One region of the Protofrankia sp. BMG5.30 genome, then DNA from elsewhere that is predicted to be linked to it. Evidence: riboswitches for the same ligand, from Rfam matches in the RefSeq annotation. Region 1 holds a riboswitch; each other region holds the start of a gene.
What was found. Region 1 has a riboswitch for cobalamin ahead of BL254_RS27980 (methylmalonyl Co-A mutase-associated GTPase MeaB). Riboswitches for the same ligand answer to the same signal wherever they lie in the genome.

Region 1 (4,547 bases):
GAGACGAGGCCGGCCGACTCGGCCTCGATGGCGTCCATCGTCCGGCCGGTCAGACACAGTTCCATCGCCTTGGCCTTGCCCACAGCCCTGGTCAGCCGCTGGGAGCCACCCATCCCCGGCAGCACACCAAGAGTGATCTCGGGCTGGCCGAACTTCGCGGTGTCGGCGGCCAGCAGGATGTCGCACATCATCGCCAGTTCGCAGCCGCCGCCCAGCGCGTAGCCCGCGACCGCGGCGATCAGGGGGTGCGGACCCGGGCCAGCCCGTCCCAGCCTGCGAACCAGTCGCTGGCGTAGACCTCGCTGAACGACTGGGGCTGCATCTCCTTGATGTCGGCGCCCGCGGCGAACGCCCTCGACGAGCCGGTGATCACGACAGCGCCGATCGAACGGTCCTGGTCGAGGTCCGCAGCCGCCGCGGTCAGCTCCCGCATGACCTGAAGGCTCAGCGCGTTCAGCGCCTTCGGTCGGTTCAAAGTGATCATCCCGACTCCCGGTCGAGCGACCGGCGGGCCTTCCTGCTGAACCTCATCTGTTTCGCCGCCTGCATCGAGGGGCTGTTCTTCTACGGCKCCTTCGCCTACGTGTACTTCCTGAGATCCCGGGGCCTGCTCAGCGGGCTGGCGTCCGGGACGAACTGGGTGTTTCGTGACGAGTCGATGCACATGGAGTTCGCGTTCGACGTCGTACGCACGGTGCGCGCGGAGGAACTGGACCTCGTTGGCGACGAGTTCGAAGCCGGCGTCCGCGCGATGCTGGCCGAGGCGGTGGCCGCCGAGACGGCGTTCGCGCGGGACCTCCTCGCCGGTGGCGTCGCCGGGATGACCGTGCCGGACATGCGCTCGTATCTTGAGTACGTCGCGGACCGGCGGCTGGCCGAGCTCGGGTTCGCGCCGATGTTCGGATCAGCCAACCCGTTCTCCTTCCTGGAACTCCAAGACGTCCAGGAACTGTCGAACTTCTTCGAGCGGCGCGTCTCGTCCTACCAGATGGGCGTGACCGGGATCGTCGCCTTCGACGAGGACTTCTGACCGGTCCACCGATCGGCCCACCGGCAGGAGAAGTACCCGGCGGCGGTGGCCGGGCCATGGTCGGGCCGCGGTGTCGTCGTCAACGGGCTCCGTCGGAGGCTGTCCCGGGCGGCTCCCCGAGGAAGGCCGCCAGGATCCGGTCGGCGGCCAGCGTCTCCGTGGCGTTCGACGGTCCGCCAGACCTCCTCCAGGCCCGCGCCGGTCATGGCGCTGCAAGGTCAGCACCGGTGTGGTCCAGCCGCCGTCAGCGGTCTGCAGGAGCCGCAGGGCGCCAGCCAGCTCCTTCGCGGCGACGCGCGCATCCTGCTCGTAGGGGCCGTCGGCCTTGTTGACCGCGACGATGTCGGCGAGTTCGAGCACCCCCTTCTTGATGCCCTGTAACTGGTCGCCGGTACGCGCCAGGCACAGCAGCAGAAAGGTGTCGACCATCCCGGCGACGGTCACCTCCGACTGTCCGACGCCGACCGTCTCGACCAGGACGACGTCGTAACCGGCGGCCTCCATCACCACGATGGACTCCCGGGTCGCCCGGGCGACACCGCCGAGGGTCCCCGACGTCGGCGAGGGGCGCACGAACGCGGCCGGGTCGATTCCGAGCCGGGCCATCCGCGTCCGGTCCCCCAGGATGCTGCCGCCGGTGCAGGTCGAGGACGGCGGAGAGCGTCACAGCACGGGAATCCGTGGCCGCGTCCCCCGGCTCTCCCTCGAAGCCCTGGACCACCGCACGTCGCCGGACGCGCGGCGAGCTGGCAGGTCTTCGGACTTGTGGGCACGGACACCAAGGTGGCCTGTCTACTGGCCATTCTACTGGCCGTCGCTTCCCAGGTTCTGTCTGGAACCCAGTGCTGATGACGGCGGTCGTTCCCACTCACCGCTGCGGGGCAGTCCCGGACTCACACCGGGTTCCCTCTTACGACACCCGATCTGGCTGACCGGGCGGAACCAGCTCCGGAACCGACTATAGGACCGGCAGGCCGGCACACGCTCGCAACTCCCGGCCCACGGTGCGTGCCCGCCGGTAAGCCGCGGGCTGCGGGGTATCGCTTGAGACCGCGCGGTATCAGCCGACATTGTTGGACGTCCTACCGTGCGGGCCGCCGTGTCCCGCCGGGCACCGGAGGGAAGGCGATGGCCGACATACTGTTCACCGTCCAGGGCCGGCTGGGCCGGATCACGCTCAACCGGCCGAAGGCCATCAACGCGCTCAGCCACGACATGCTGCGCCGCATCGCCGACGCCCTGACCGTCTGGGAGCACGACGAGCGCATCCGGGCGGTGCTGATCGACGGTGCTGGCGAGCGGGGGCTGTGCGCCGGCGGTGACATCCGGTCCATCTACGACGACGTCAGCTCCGGCGGCACCGCCGCCCTGGATTTCTGGGTCGACGAGTACCGGCTCAACGCCCGCATCAGCCACTACCCGAAACCGTATGTCGCGCTGATGGACGGACTGGTCATGGGCGGGGGCGTCGGTGTCTCCTCGCACGGCAGCGTACGGGTGGTCACCGAACGTTCCCTGGTTGCCATGCCCGAGGTCGCCATCGGCCTCGTGCCCGACGTCGGCGGAACCTATCTGCTGTCCCGGATGCCCGGCCAGTCGGGCACCCACATCGCGCTCACCACCGCGCGGATATCCGGCGCCGACGCCATCCACCACGGGCTGGCCGATCACTACGTGCCCAGCGACCGGCTCGGCGCGCTGGTCGACGCGCTGGGCAACGGTGACGACAGCGATCCGGTCGATGTGGTCCGCTCCTTCGCCGAGCCGCCCCCGGCCAGCGCGCTGGCCACGCAGGCGGGCTGGATCGACCACTGCTACGCGGCGCGGACCGTCGAGGAGATCCTGGACCGGCTGAACGACCACGGCGGGCCGGCCGCGGCCGCGGCGAAGGAGATCGCAAAAAGATCGCCCACCGCGCTCAAGGTCACCCTGYGCGCGCTCCGGTCGGCCGCCGAACTGCCCAGCCTGGAGGCGGTGCTCGACCAGGAGTACCGGATCTCCAGCGCCTGCCTGCACTCGCACGACCTCGCCGAGGGCATCCGGGCCCAGGTCGTCGACAAGGACCGCAACCCCCGCTGGTCACCGGCGGCCCTGGCCGAGGTCAGCGACGACCTGGTCGCCAGCTTCTTCGCACCCCTGGGCGCCGGCGAACTCGGACTCGCCGCCGCTCCCGTCCATGGTGTGACGGCGTAGGACGACACTGCGTAGGACGGCACTGCTGCCGGCACGCACGGCGTCGGCGCGCACGGCGTCCCCACCGGCCGGTGCCCCGGCATGACGCCGGGGCACCGATTGCCACAGGGCAATGGCTCTCCGATTCAGGAAATCCGCTCCGACGCGAACGGCGGCCGGCGGGCACTGTTACCCTTGTTTCCATGAGCCATTCTCGACCGTATGCCCGGGCGTCATCGTCGCCGGATTCCCCCGGATCGGACGGGACGGCCGGCGCGGCGGCGGAACTCGTCGTTCTTCTCAGCCCGTCCGGGGAAGCGGTCGGAGTCACCCCGAAAGCCACCGTTCATGGCCCCCGAACACCGTTGCACCTGGCGTTCTCCTGCTATGTCTTCGATGCCGCCGACCGCATACTCGTCACCCGGCGCGCTCATGCGAAACGAACGTGGCCAGGGGTTCTGACCAACACCTGCTGCGGCCATCCGGCCCCTGGTGAGGATTTCCGGACGGCCGTCTCACGACGGCTGGCCGAAGAGCTGAACCTGCGCGTCCAGCGCATCGACCTGGCCCTACCGACGTTCCGCTACCGCTGCGTGATGACCGACGGCACCGTGGAGAACGAAATCTGCCCGGTGTTCTTCGCACAGGCGTCGGACGATTTCCGGATCAACCCGGAAGAGGTCGCCGAAGCATACTGGACGCCATGGTCGACATTCTCCGAGGACGTTCTGAACGGTTCTCTGGAGATATCACCGTGGTGCCGCCTGCAAATGGCACGACTGCGCCCGCTCGGGCCCTCGCCCCGGCACTGGCCGGTGGCACCGGACGAGGCGCTGCCTCCGGCCGCCCGACAGAATTCCAGAAACCACCGGGAATAAGCCGGGAAGGAATTCCGCGCCACCGCGGAAGCCGCTCCGCCCGTCCGCCCGCCACCTCCGTGCCAGGCTCCCCCACCGGCGGCACCGGGCGCCGGGCACTGGGCAGCCTCAGGGGGTGGCGGCCGACGGCCGACGGTGGCGGAGCAGACGCCGGGCGCAGCCGAGCATGTGGCCACGCAGCTCCTCGTCGCCGATGTCGGCGACCCGCGGGCCGAACCCGGCTTCGCCCAGCCCGGAGAGCAGAATGCTCGCGGCCACGATGGTGCCGGGGTCGGGATCAGGCCCCACGAGCAGCGCCATGATCCGGTTGCTCAGTTCGGGAAACGCCCCGTGTTCGCTCAGGACGTGCGCGACCGCAAGGTCGCCCTGTAGCACGGCGTAGAGGGACCGGTTACGGACGATCAGATCGATGATGCCGACCAGCACGGTCTCGACCTGGGCGGCGCGGGAACGCTTCCGCTCGGCCT
Region 2 (4,547 bases), on a different contig from region 1:
CCGCGTAGCGTCAGGCCCCAAGGACCAGGAGCGGATCCACAGCGTTCTGTCCCGCACATATCCCATATCTCACCGTGATGAGAGGACTCCACACCCGTGGCGACCTACGCACTGCCCGACCTGCCCTACGACTACGCCGCTCTCGAGCCGTCGATCAGCGGCGAGATCCTGGAACTGCACCACGACAAGCACCACGCCGCCTACGTCGCCGGCGCCAACACCACCCTCGACAAGCTCGCCGAAGCCCGTGACAAGGGCGACTTCGCCGCCATCGTCGGCCTGGAGAAGACGCTCGCGTTCAACGTCTCCGGTCACGTCCTGCACTCGCTCTACTGGCAGAACCTCTCCCCCGACGGCGGCGACAAGCCCGACGGCGCCCTCGCCGACGCCGTCGCCAACGACTTCGGCTCGTTCGACGCGTTCAAGGCCCAGCTCACCGCCGCCACCAGCACGATCCAGGGCTCCGGCTGGGGTGTGCTGTCCTACGAGCCCGTCGCCGACCGGCTCCTGATCGAGCAGGTCTACGACCACCAGGGCAACGTCGGCATCGGCAGCACCCCGCTGCTGGTCTTCGACGCCTGGGAGCACGCCTTCTACCTCCAGTACAAGAACGTCAAGGCCGACTACGTCACCGCCCTGTGGAACATCGTCAACTGGGCCGACGTCGCGGCCCGCTACACCGCGGCCCGGCAGTCCCGCCAGGGCTGACCCGGCCGTGGCCGGCCGGCTGGTGACCACCGCTGCCGGCCGGCAGCGTCCCGGGCCGCGGGCCACCGCACGGGCCGCCTCATCGGTACCGCCYGGCGCCTGCCGCCACCGGTACCGATGAGGCCGCGCAACCTGGGGGCTGACGAGGCGGCCAGGGCCGCGAAAAACGCACCACCGTCAGGCCGCGTCGCTGTACCGCGACGCGGCCTTCGTGCGGTTCTGGTGCGCGCGCACGGTGTCGCTGTCCGGCAGCGCGGTGCCGGCCGTCCTGCTGCCGATACTCGTCTTCCAGACCAGCGGATCCGCGGCGTGGACGGCGGCGCTCACCGCCGTGGAGGCACTGCCCTACCTGCTGTTCGGGCTGGTCGCCGGCGCCCTCGCCGACCGGGTCGACCGCCGGCGGCTGATGGTCGGCTGCGATCTCGCGAACGCCGCGCTGCTGGCCTCGGTCCCGCTGGCCGACATGCTCGGTGTCGTCTGGCCGGCGGTGGCCGGGCTGCTGGCAGGGTCTCCGCATCCGGCGGACCGGGCCCTGGCGATCAGTCCGCGGGCAAACGCATCAGGAGCTTTCGCAGCCCTGATCGCGACGGGCCTGTCACCCCGAGAGGCAGGCGCTCAGCCCGTCGGGGGCACCGGCGCCGACGGATGCGCTTCCTCGTCGAAGCCGTCCGGGTGCGCGATGCCGTTGTGCGCGAGAGCGGGGGCGGGATGGACGCCGTCCAGCAGATCGACAATGCTGCTGTCACTGAGGGTGTAGCGGATGACACGTCCGTCCCGGTGCGGGGAGACGACGGCGTGGTAGCGGAGAATACGTAACGCCTGCGAGACCGCTGTGTCGTTCATGCCCACTCCGGCCGCCAGGTCGGAGACGGAGATCGGGCCGGCGTGACGGACCGCGAGCAGGATCGCGAGGCGTCCCGGGTCCGCGAGGATCGCGAACCGTGCCGCCCAGTGCTGGATGCGGGCCCGGTCCGCCACCGCGCCCGCGGCATCGCAGGCCCGGTCGCCGTCGATCACCTTGGCCGACCGGCCCGGCGCGATGCGGTGCATGGATCTCATACTCCCATCGACGGCCGCCACCCACGCCTCGCCCCGCGCGGCCCTGCCACCTGACCTGCCACCTGGCTGGTCATCCGTTCAATGGCTGGTCATCTGCTCAGATGTCAATTCTTGCAGGTGTTTGCTCTGGATGGGTAGCCTGATCCGGCCGTGGCGTTCGGGAAGCCGGTGGAGTACCGGCGCGGCCCTCGCCACTGTGATCGGGAAGTCTTCGGCCCTGTCCGCGGCGCAGCGGAGGTCACTGGGCYTCACATGCCTGGGAAGGCCGGCCGAAGGCGCGGACCCGTCAGCCAGGAGACCGGCCACGGCACCGGAAAGACCCATTCCACGAGGTGCTGGAGAGGCGGTCGGTGTACGTGGTGCCCGCACGTGCCGTCATGCGTACTGTCAGAATCTGTAGTACCGCCAGAAGCTGTGCCGCCAGCATTCCCGGCGGACCGCGGGCGCGGCGCCGACATCGCCGGTGGCAGCCTGATCGCCAGCGACAGCCGGATCGCCGGTGGCAGCCGGCCGTGCTGCTCGGCATCGCGGCCCTGGTCGCTTTCCTGGCCGGATGCGGCGACGGCGCCCGCTCGGCAGGGAGCGTGGCAGCCGACGACCGGGGCTGCATCAGCCGGTTCAGCCCGGACGTCGACTACTTCCCGGTCAAGTCCACGTTCACCCACGCCAGAAACGTGACGATCACCTACCACGGAAGTTACGAGATCCTGACGGTCAACCAGCCGTACCCGGGCGGGAAACCGGAGTCCTACGTACTCGTGCGGTGCGGTGCGCCGGCACCGGCGCTCACCGGTGCGCTGGCGGACGCGCCGCGGGTCGAGGTGCCGATCCGCAGCCTGTACTCGGCGTCCACCACCCATCTGCCGCTGCTGACCGACCTCGGCCGGGCCGAGGTCCTGACCGGGGTGGCGAACGCGGCGAGCGTCGTCGACGCCGGGATCCGCGGGCGGATCGCCGACGGGAAGGTCGTCGAGTACGCCGGTGGCGGGCAGATCGACGTGGAGAAGGTCGTCACCGCCCAGCCGGACGTGCTGATGACGGGCGGCACGGACACACCGCAGTACCCGGCGATCCGCAGGGCCGGCGGCACCGTCCTGGCGAACGCCGAATGGCTGGAGGGTGATCCGCTGGGACGGGCCGAATGGATCAAGGTGATGGCCGCGCTCACCGGCGACGAGGAGAAGGCCGCGAAGGTCTTCGAGCAGATCACCACGGACTACACCGCGATCGCGGCCCGGGCAAGGGCCGCCGGCGGGCCGCCGGTGCGGGTCCTGCCCGGGTCGATGTACCAGGGCACCTGGTACATGCCCGCGGGCGGCAGCTACGTCGGCAAACTCCTCGCGGACGCCGGGGCCGTCTACCCGTGGGCCGACAGCCGGGACACCGGCAGCCTGGAGCTGAGCTTCGAGGCGGTGTACGCCAGGGGCGGGGACGCCCCGGTCTGGCTCACCGACGGCGAGTGGACGACGATCGGCGAGGCGGTCGCGGCCGACTCCCGCTACGGCACCCTCGCCGCCGTCCGCGGCGGGCGGGTGTGGTCGAACACCCTCGCCATCGGGCCCGGCGGCGGCAACGACTACTGGGAACGCGGTGTCACCCGCCCCGACCTGGTTCTCGGCGACCTCGTCGCGATCCTGCACCCGGACGCCGTGCCAGGGCACCGTTTCGCCTTCTACCGGCAGCTGCCCGCATGACCACGGCAGCCACCCGCACGAACGACACGGCAACGACGGCTGCGGCCACAACGACGGCCACAATGACGGGGGCCACAATGACGGCGGCCACGGCAGCGCCGCCCGTGCTCGGCCCACCGGCGTTCGGCCTGCCCCGGCAGACGCTTCCCCCGTCCGCGCGGCCCGGCGGCGACGCGCCGGACAGAGACGCGGACGGGGGCACCGCCGGGCGGCGCGGGCGACGGCGGGCCGGCGTGCTCGCCGGGCTTGCCACCGCCACCCTGGTGATGTTCGTGCTCGCGGTCGCCGTGGGGTCGGTCGCGGTCCCCCTGAGCGAGACCGCGCGGGTGCTGGTGGGAGCCGAACCGCACGATCCGCGCTGGACGGTCGTGATCGCCCAGGTCCGGCTCCCCCGCGCCGTCACCGCGGCGCTCGCGGGCGCGGCGCTGGGCGCGGCGGGACTGCAGATGCAGACGCTCTTCCGCAACCCGCTGGCCGACCCCTACTCGCTGGGGGTCAGCGCGGGCGCGAGCCTCGGGGTGGCTCTCGTCGTCGCCGGTGTCGGCGGCTCCGGGGCGACGTTCACCGCGGGCGCGGCGGGCACCGGACGGGCCGGGGTGATCGTCGCCGGCGCGGCCGGCGCGGCGGTGGTCCTCGTCGCCGTCCTCACCCTGGCCCGCTGGGTCCGTTCGGTCGTCACCCTGCTCGTCATCGGGGTGGTGCTCGGCGCCGCGGTCAGCTCGCTGGTCAGCCTGCTGCTGACCTGGACCTCCCCGCAGCGGGCCATCCAGTACTGGACGTGGTCGCTGGGAAGTTTCTCGGGCACCTCCACCGACGACCTGATGGTGTTCGCCCCGACGATCGGCCTGGGGCTGGCCGCCGGCATGGCCTCGGTGAAGCCGCTCAACGCCCTGCTGCTCGGGGAGAACTACGCCCGCACGGCAGGCGTACGGGTACGGTGGGTACGCACCGTCACGCTGATGGGCACCTCGGTGCTCGCCGGCACCGTGACCGCGTTCTGCGGGCCGGTCGCCTTCCTGGGGATCGCCGTCCCGCATATCGCCCGCCGGCTGCTGGGGACGTCCGACCACCGGCTGCTGCTGCCCG
Region 3 (4,547 bases), on a different contig from region 1:
GCCAGCATTACCCCGGGCGGCCCGGACCTCACTTCGCACCCGAACCGTGTTCCGTACCCGGATGCTATTTCGTGCTCATCAGCGCGTCCAGCATCCCGTGCAGATGGGCCACCGCCCATTCAATGTCGAAGTACTTGTACCGGCCGGCCCGTGACTCGGCCGTGAGAACGCCACAAAGGTGCACTCTGCTGAAGTCCCCGTACGGGAACCTGTACCGTTTCCTGTCGTCCTCGTCGTCGTCCTCGGAGATTCCCAGATACCATTTCTGATACTCGTTGAAGCCATGTTCGGAAATGAACTCGTTCTCCTGCCGCGTCGAGGGCTGGTGCACGCTCCAGTCGTCTCGTTCGTCGAGTACCACGGCACCGTTTTCGATCAGTTTTCTGGCATGCTCGTAGGAACGGCGGCTCAGTCTCACGGACATGATCTCCTCCAGAGCATTCTCGAGGACGAACCGGTGCACGGGGCTGGCCGCGTCAACGGCCCGTTCAGACGGCCGTACCCGGTCTGGCAGCATCGACACCGGTACGCCACCTGACGCCCCCAGGGGGCATCCCGGCCGGCTGAACCACCCCGGCCAGCACGCCACCCCCACAAATGATCATTCTTGCCGTCACCGGCGAGCACCCACTGACGCCCATCGGCCCGGCGCCGGGCCCGGACAGACCGCGGGCCCGTGGAGGCCTTCCTTCCGCCAGGCTTCCGCCAGGCCGCTGGACGGCTCAGGCCGTGGCCGGCGGCGTGGCTGCCGGACCCGGTTGCGGGCCCGCGGCCGCGGCCCTGGCGAGGCGGCGAGCAAGCCTGGCGGTGAAGAACTTCAGGACACCGGCGAGAAGCGCTCCCGTCCCCGGCACGAGCGGGACGAAGCTGCCCTGCCAGACGATCTCGGTACCGCCGTCCACCGGCGCCAGATCCACCGTCGCCAGATAGTCGCGTATCGGCAGCAGACCCGAACGAACCCGGTAGGCGTGCCGACGAGCCGGAAGATACTCAACGATCTCTTCACGGGAGATCAGGGGTGGCCGGCCAACCCGACGCACCGCTCCCACACCGCCCGGCGGGGGTGTGCCCTCCCGTTCCCACCACGATCGCGATATGAGCGGAGCCGCCCACCGCGACCAGCCCGCGCCGTCCGCCAGGAGCTCGAACACCGCTGACGGCGCGGCCGGGGAGAGCTGGGTCACCACGTACACCCGACGCCGGCCGCTCACGACGCCCGCCGCCCGGKCCGTTCGCGCCGGTCAGACCGGTCGACCTGGCCAGGCCACCTGGTTCGTACCACCGCAGCGACCCCGGAAACGATGGCCGGCTGCTCCCATATCCGACGGACGTCCACCACAGCCTCTTACCTTTCACCAAGAACGCGAACTCATCAAGAACATGAGTGTGGGCGCGGATGTGGCTGTCGACACGGCCACGCGGGGCCGAGCCGTGGCCTCGTTCGCGGTCGGCCGCGCCCTGCCCTCAGCCAGACGCATCCCGCCCCATGTGTATCCCCCATGTGTACACGGACGGCTTTTTCCCGCCCACTACAGATGATCAATGGCGGACTGCCACGTCTCACGATGGAGTGCGCGCTCCAGCGGCCGGCGGCGGGCCCAGCCATGTCTTTCCAGGTCGGGGGCCTGCTCGTGATGCGTGACCGGGCCGAGGCACAGCCACGCYACCGGCCGGATACCGTCGGGAATARCCAGCATGTCCTGGACGGCCTGTTCACGGAAGAACGACACCCAGCCGCACCCGAGGCCCTCGGCGGTGGCCGCCAGCCACAGATTCTGGATCGCCAGACATACCGAGTACACCCCCGCGTCCGCAATAGCATGCCGTCCCAGGACGGCGGGCCCGCCGCGCTTCTCGTCATAGGTCACCACGATGGAAAGCGTGGACTCCAGGACACCGTCGATCTTGATCTGGGCGAACCGGGCGGCCCGCTCACCCGTCAGAGTCGCGGCGAAGACCGCGCGTTCCCGTCTGACATGCTCGTAGAAAGCGCGCCGGGTGCGCTGGTTTTCGATCACGATGAAGTCCCACGGCTGACTCAGCCCGACGCTGGGGGCGGCATGCGCCGCGGCGAGCACCCGCTCGAGGACGCCGTCCGGGATCGGTGCCCCGGTGAACTGGGCGCGGACGTCACGCCGCTGATGGATCACGCCGTACAGGTCCACTGGCATGGCAGGCTCCCGCTGTCCGCCACCCGCCCGTCGACGGATGGCACGGATGCGAGGCCGGTCTTCGGACTCTCGGATCAGCACCTGACCGCCCGCCTTCCCGGACCGCGCGGTCCAGTGGCTGCTCCCGGGCCGCGTCCAGCGGACCTCGATCGCGCGGGCGGCACCTGGACGACCACCATCCAGTCCGTCAGCACCCGATCCGTCGGACGTGGCCCGTGCGCGTGGGCGGCGGCTCCCCGATCACCGCGGCGGGCCCGTGCCGGACTCACACCGGCTTCCCGATTCTCCCCGGCCGCCTGGCCGCCCCGAGCGCACCCGACCGGTCATCCGGTRATGCGCCCGAGACCCCAGGCAACCTGGGGCACCTCGCGAACAATGCCACCACGATCATCCCACGGGACGGCCCCGGCCGAAGGCTTGGTGAAGAACGTGAGCAAGCAGCCATCGGCCCCCATGCTTCGGGGGGATCAGGCGTCCGTGAGCACCTTGGCCTCGCACACCTGACCGTCATCCCACCCCGGAATCCGGTCGCCAATAGCGTGAATCACCGCACGTAGGGACGATCGACTCCAGCGGATCGCCTCGTGGATCGCCTCGTCGTCGAACCGGTCCACCTCGACCACCATTGTGACGTCCACCCAGCCCTCGGTGAGGCTCGCGGCGATGTCCGGATCAATGATCCCGTGCAGATCCAGGAGAGCGTCCATCAGCCGATCCACCCGGGCCTCGAACCCGTCCAGGGGCCCGCGGTACACCGCACGCTGAGCGATCAGCACTCTCACTTCGACCACTCCCAGCACGTCGCCCTCTTGAGCTGACCGATGAGGTTCCGTCGGTAGTCCGGGTCCGACGGGGTCGGGTGAACGACCTTCATGTGCTTCTTGTCGCAGGGGCAGAACATCTTGTAGTAACGCTTGGCCCGATCCACGCGCCACCCCTGATCCTCGAACTGCTTGCTTCCCTGGACGCTCKCGCGGAGCCCAACGACGCRCTGACCCGCGCCGCCYCACGGCTTGATTCCGTCATCGAGCGACGGTGACCGCGAGCAGATTCGTCAGCGAGGCACTGGATGAGCTCCACGGAGCGGATCACTTCGACAGCGGTCAGCCCGAGCTCGACGAGTGGCTCCGTCGTCATGCTCTCACCACCGAGTCGCGTAGAACTGGGCGGACCTTTGTCTGGTCCGCCGATGGGCGGGTGGTCGCCTACTACACGATCGCGGCCCATCTCCTGATGCGTGACGACCTGCCGAGGTCGTTAGGCCGTGGAAACCCCGTGCAGATCCCGGCAGTCCTGTTGGCGAAGCTGGCGCTGGACAAGACGCTTCAGGGCCAGGGGCTCGGCGGCCTCCTGCTTGCCGACGCCGTCGGCCGGGTCGTCGAGGCAACCAGGACGGTCGCCGCGCGGTTCATCGTGGTCGACGCGATCGACGAACAGGCGGTCTCCTTCTGCATCAAGTACGGGTTCACCCAGGTGCCCGCCACCAACCGTCTCCTGAAACGGATGAGCGCCGCCGCGGCGCAGATCAGCCGCTGAATCCGGCTCCAGATCGCCGCCTACCGCTCCCGGCGGCACGGACTTCCGCCAGAGAGTGCGTCGGCGTCACCCYCATGCCCACGTCAGCGAGCAGGGCGGACGTCCGCCGGGCGCCCGCGGGGCGTCRCATCGGACGCTGGCGGGTAGCTCGACTGACCTGAGCCAGATGTTGCGGGGCCACCCCGGCCGGTCAGCCGGAAGTGCGCCGCGGGGCCTAAAAGTGCACCAAACGATCTCCGAACCGTCCCGTGGGCCGTCTCCACGGCCTGACCGCGCGGAGTAGGTTGGCCGCCTGAAGGCCACGCGGGCGTGAGAAGGGCCCGGGTGGGGGTAGGCCGCCCGACGCGACTCTGGATCCGCCGGTCCGGTGATGAAGACGGTCTTAACTCACGCTCCGATGTTCTTGTCAGTGCTCGCATGTGTGGGCATGCTTTGAAGGCCCTTCGATGTGACCATCGAAGGGCCTWGGCTGACCCAGGGGAGGTGGGAAGTGACGCAACCCAACGCTTGGCCATACCCCGAGCCGTACGAATGGGCGGACAAACCCGACTCCGCTACCCAGCAGGCGATCGACGAAGCACGCGAGGACCTTGCCGCAGGACGATCGGTCATCTGTACCAGTGATGCCGCGTTCGACGCGCTCCTCCACGAGCTGTCCATGGACCCACACTCGAAGGCAAGCTGACCCCTCGAAAGGGCGCTCACCCTTCGCCCTATTGTCGTGACCGTGCCCACCTTCGAGCCGGTTGCCCGCTTCCTCGCGGAGTTCCATCGACTCTCCCCCGCGCAGCGGGCCGCGTTCCTGCGTGCCGTCGCGCTGTTCCGTGAAGGGCTGACTTC

Region 2: another riboswitch for cobalamin. It lies ahead of BL254_RS15395 (ABC transporter substrate-binding protein); the one in region 1 lies ahead of BL254_RS27980 (methylmalonyl Co-A mutase-associated GTPase MeaB).
Region 3: another riboswitch for cobalamin. It lies ahead of bluB (5,6-dimethylbenzimidazole synthase); the one in region 1 lies ahead of BL254_RS27980 (methylmalonyl Co-A mutase-associated GTPase MeaB).

What each region holds. Positions count from the first base shown of each region.
Region 1 is NZ_MOME01000062.1:14,411-18,957, reverse strand. It holds partial or broken gene BL254_RS23165 (enoyl-CoA hydratase-related protein) at 1-433, opposite strand, end outside; partial or broken gene BL254_RS23160 (ribonucleotide-diphosphate reductase subunit beta) at 500-1,030, shown strand; partial or broken gene BL254_RS27980 (methylmalonyl Co-A mutase-associated GTPase MeaB) at 1,189-1,684, opposite strand; cobalamin riboswitch at 1,761-1,992, opposite strand; gene BL254_RS23150 (enoyl-CoA hydratase/isomerase family protein) at 2,159-3,223, shown strand; gene idi (isopentenyl-diphosphate Delta-isomerase) at 3,406-4,080, shown strand; gene BL254_RS23140 (TetR/AcrR family transcriptional regulator) at 4,189-4,547, opposite strand, start outside.
Region 2 is NZ_MOME01000025.1:109,637-114,183, forward strand. It holds gene BL254_RS15380 (superoxide dismutase) at 97-708, shown strand; partial or broken gene BL254_RS28445 (MFS transporter) at 944-1,120, shown strand; gene BL254_RS15390 (helix-turn-helix transcriptional regulator) at 1,324-1,758, opposite strand; cobalamin riboswitch at 1,883-2,089, shown strand; gene BL254_RS15395 (ABC transporter substrate-binding protein) at 2,280-3,461, shown strand; gene BL254_RS15400 (iron ABC transporter permease) at 3,524-4,547, shown strand, end outside.
Region 3 is NZ_MOME01000004.1:86,829-91,375, forward strand. It holds gene BL254_RS01100 (hypothetical protein) at 65-517, opposite strand; gene BL254_RS01105 (SRPBCC family protein) at 723-1,211, opposite strand; gene bluB (5,6-dimethylbenzimidazole synthase) at 1,530-2,165, opposite strand; cobalamin riboswitch at 2,227-2,455, opposite strand; gene BL254_RS01115 (hypothetical protein) at 2,639-2,953, opposite strand; gene BL254_RS26710 (hypothetical protein) at 2,950-3,099, opposite strand; gene BL254_RS01120 (GNAT family N-acetyltransferase) at 3,207-3,707, shown strand; gene BL254_RS01125 (hypothetical protein) at 4,198-4,392, shown strand; gene BL254_RS28050 (hypothetical protein) at 4,435-4,547, shown strand, end outside.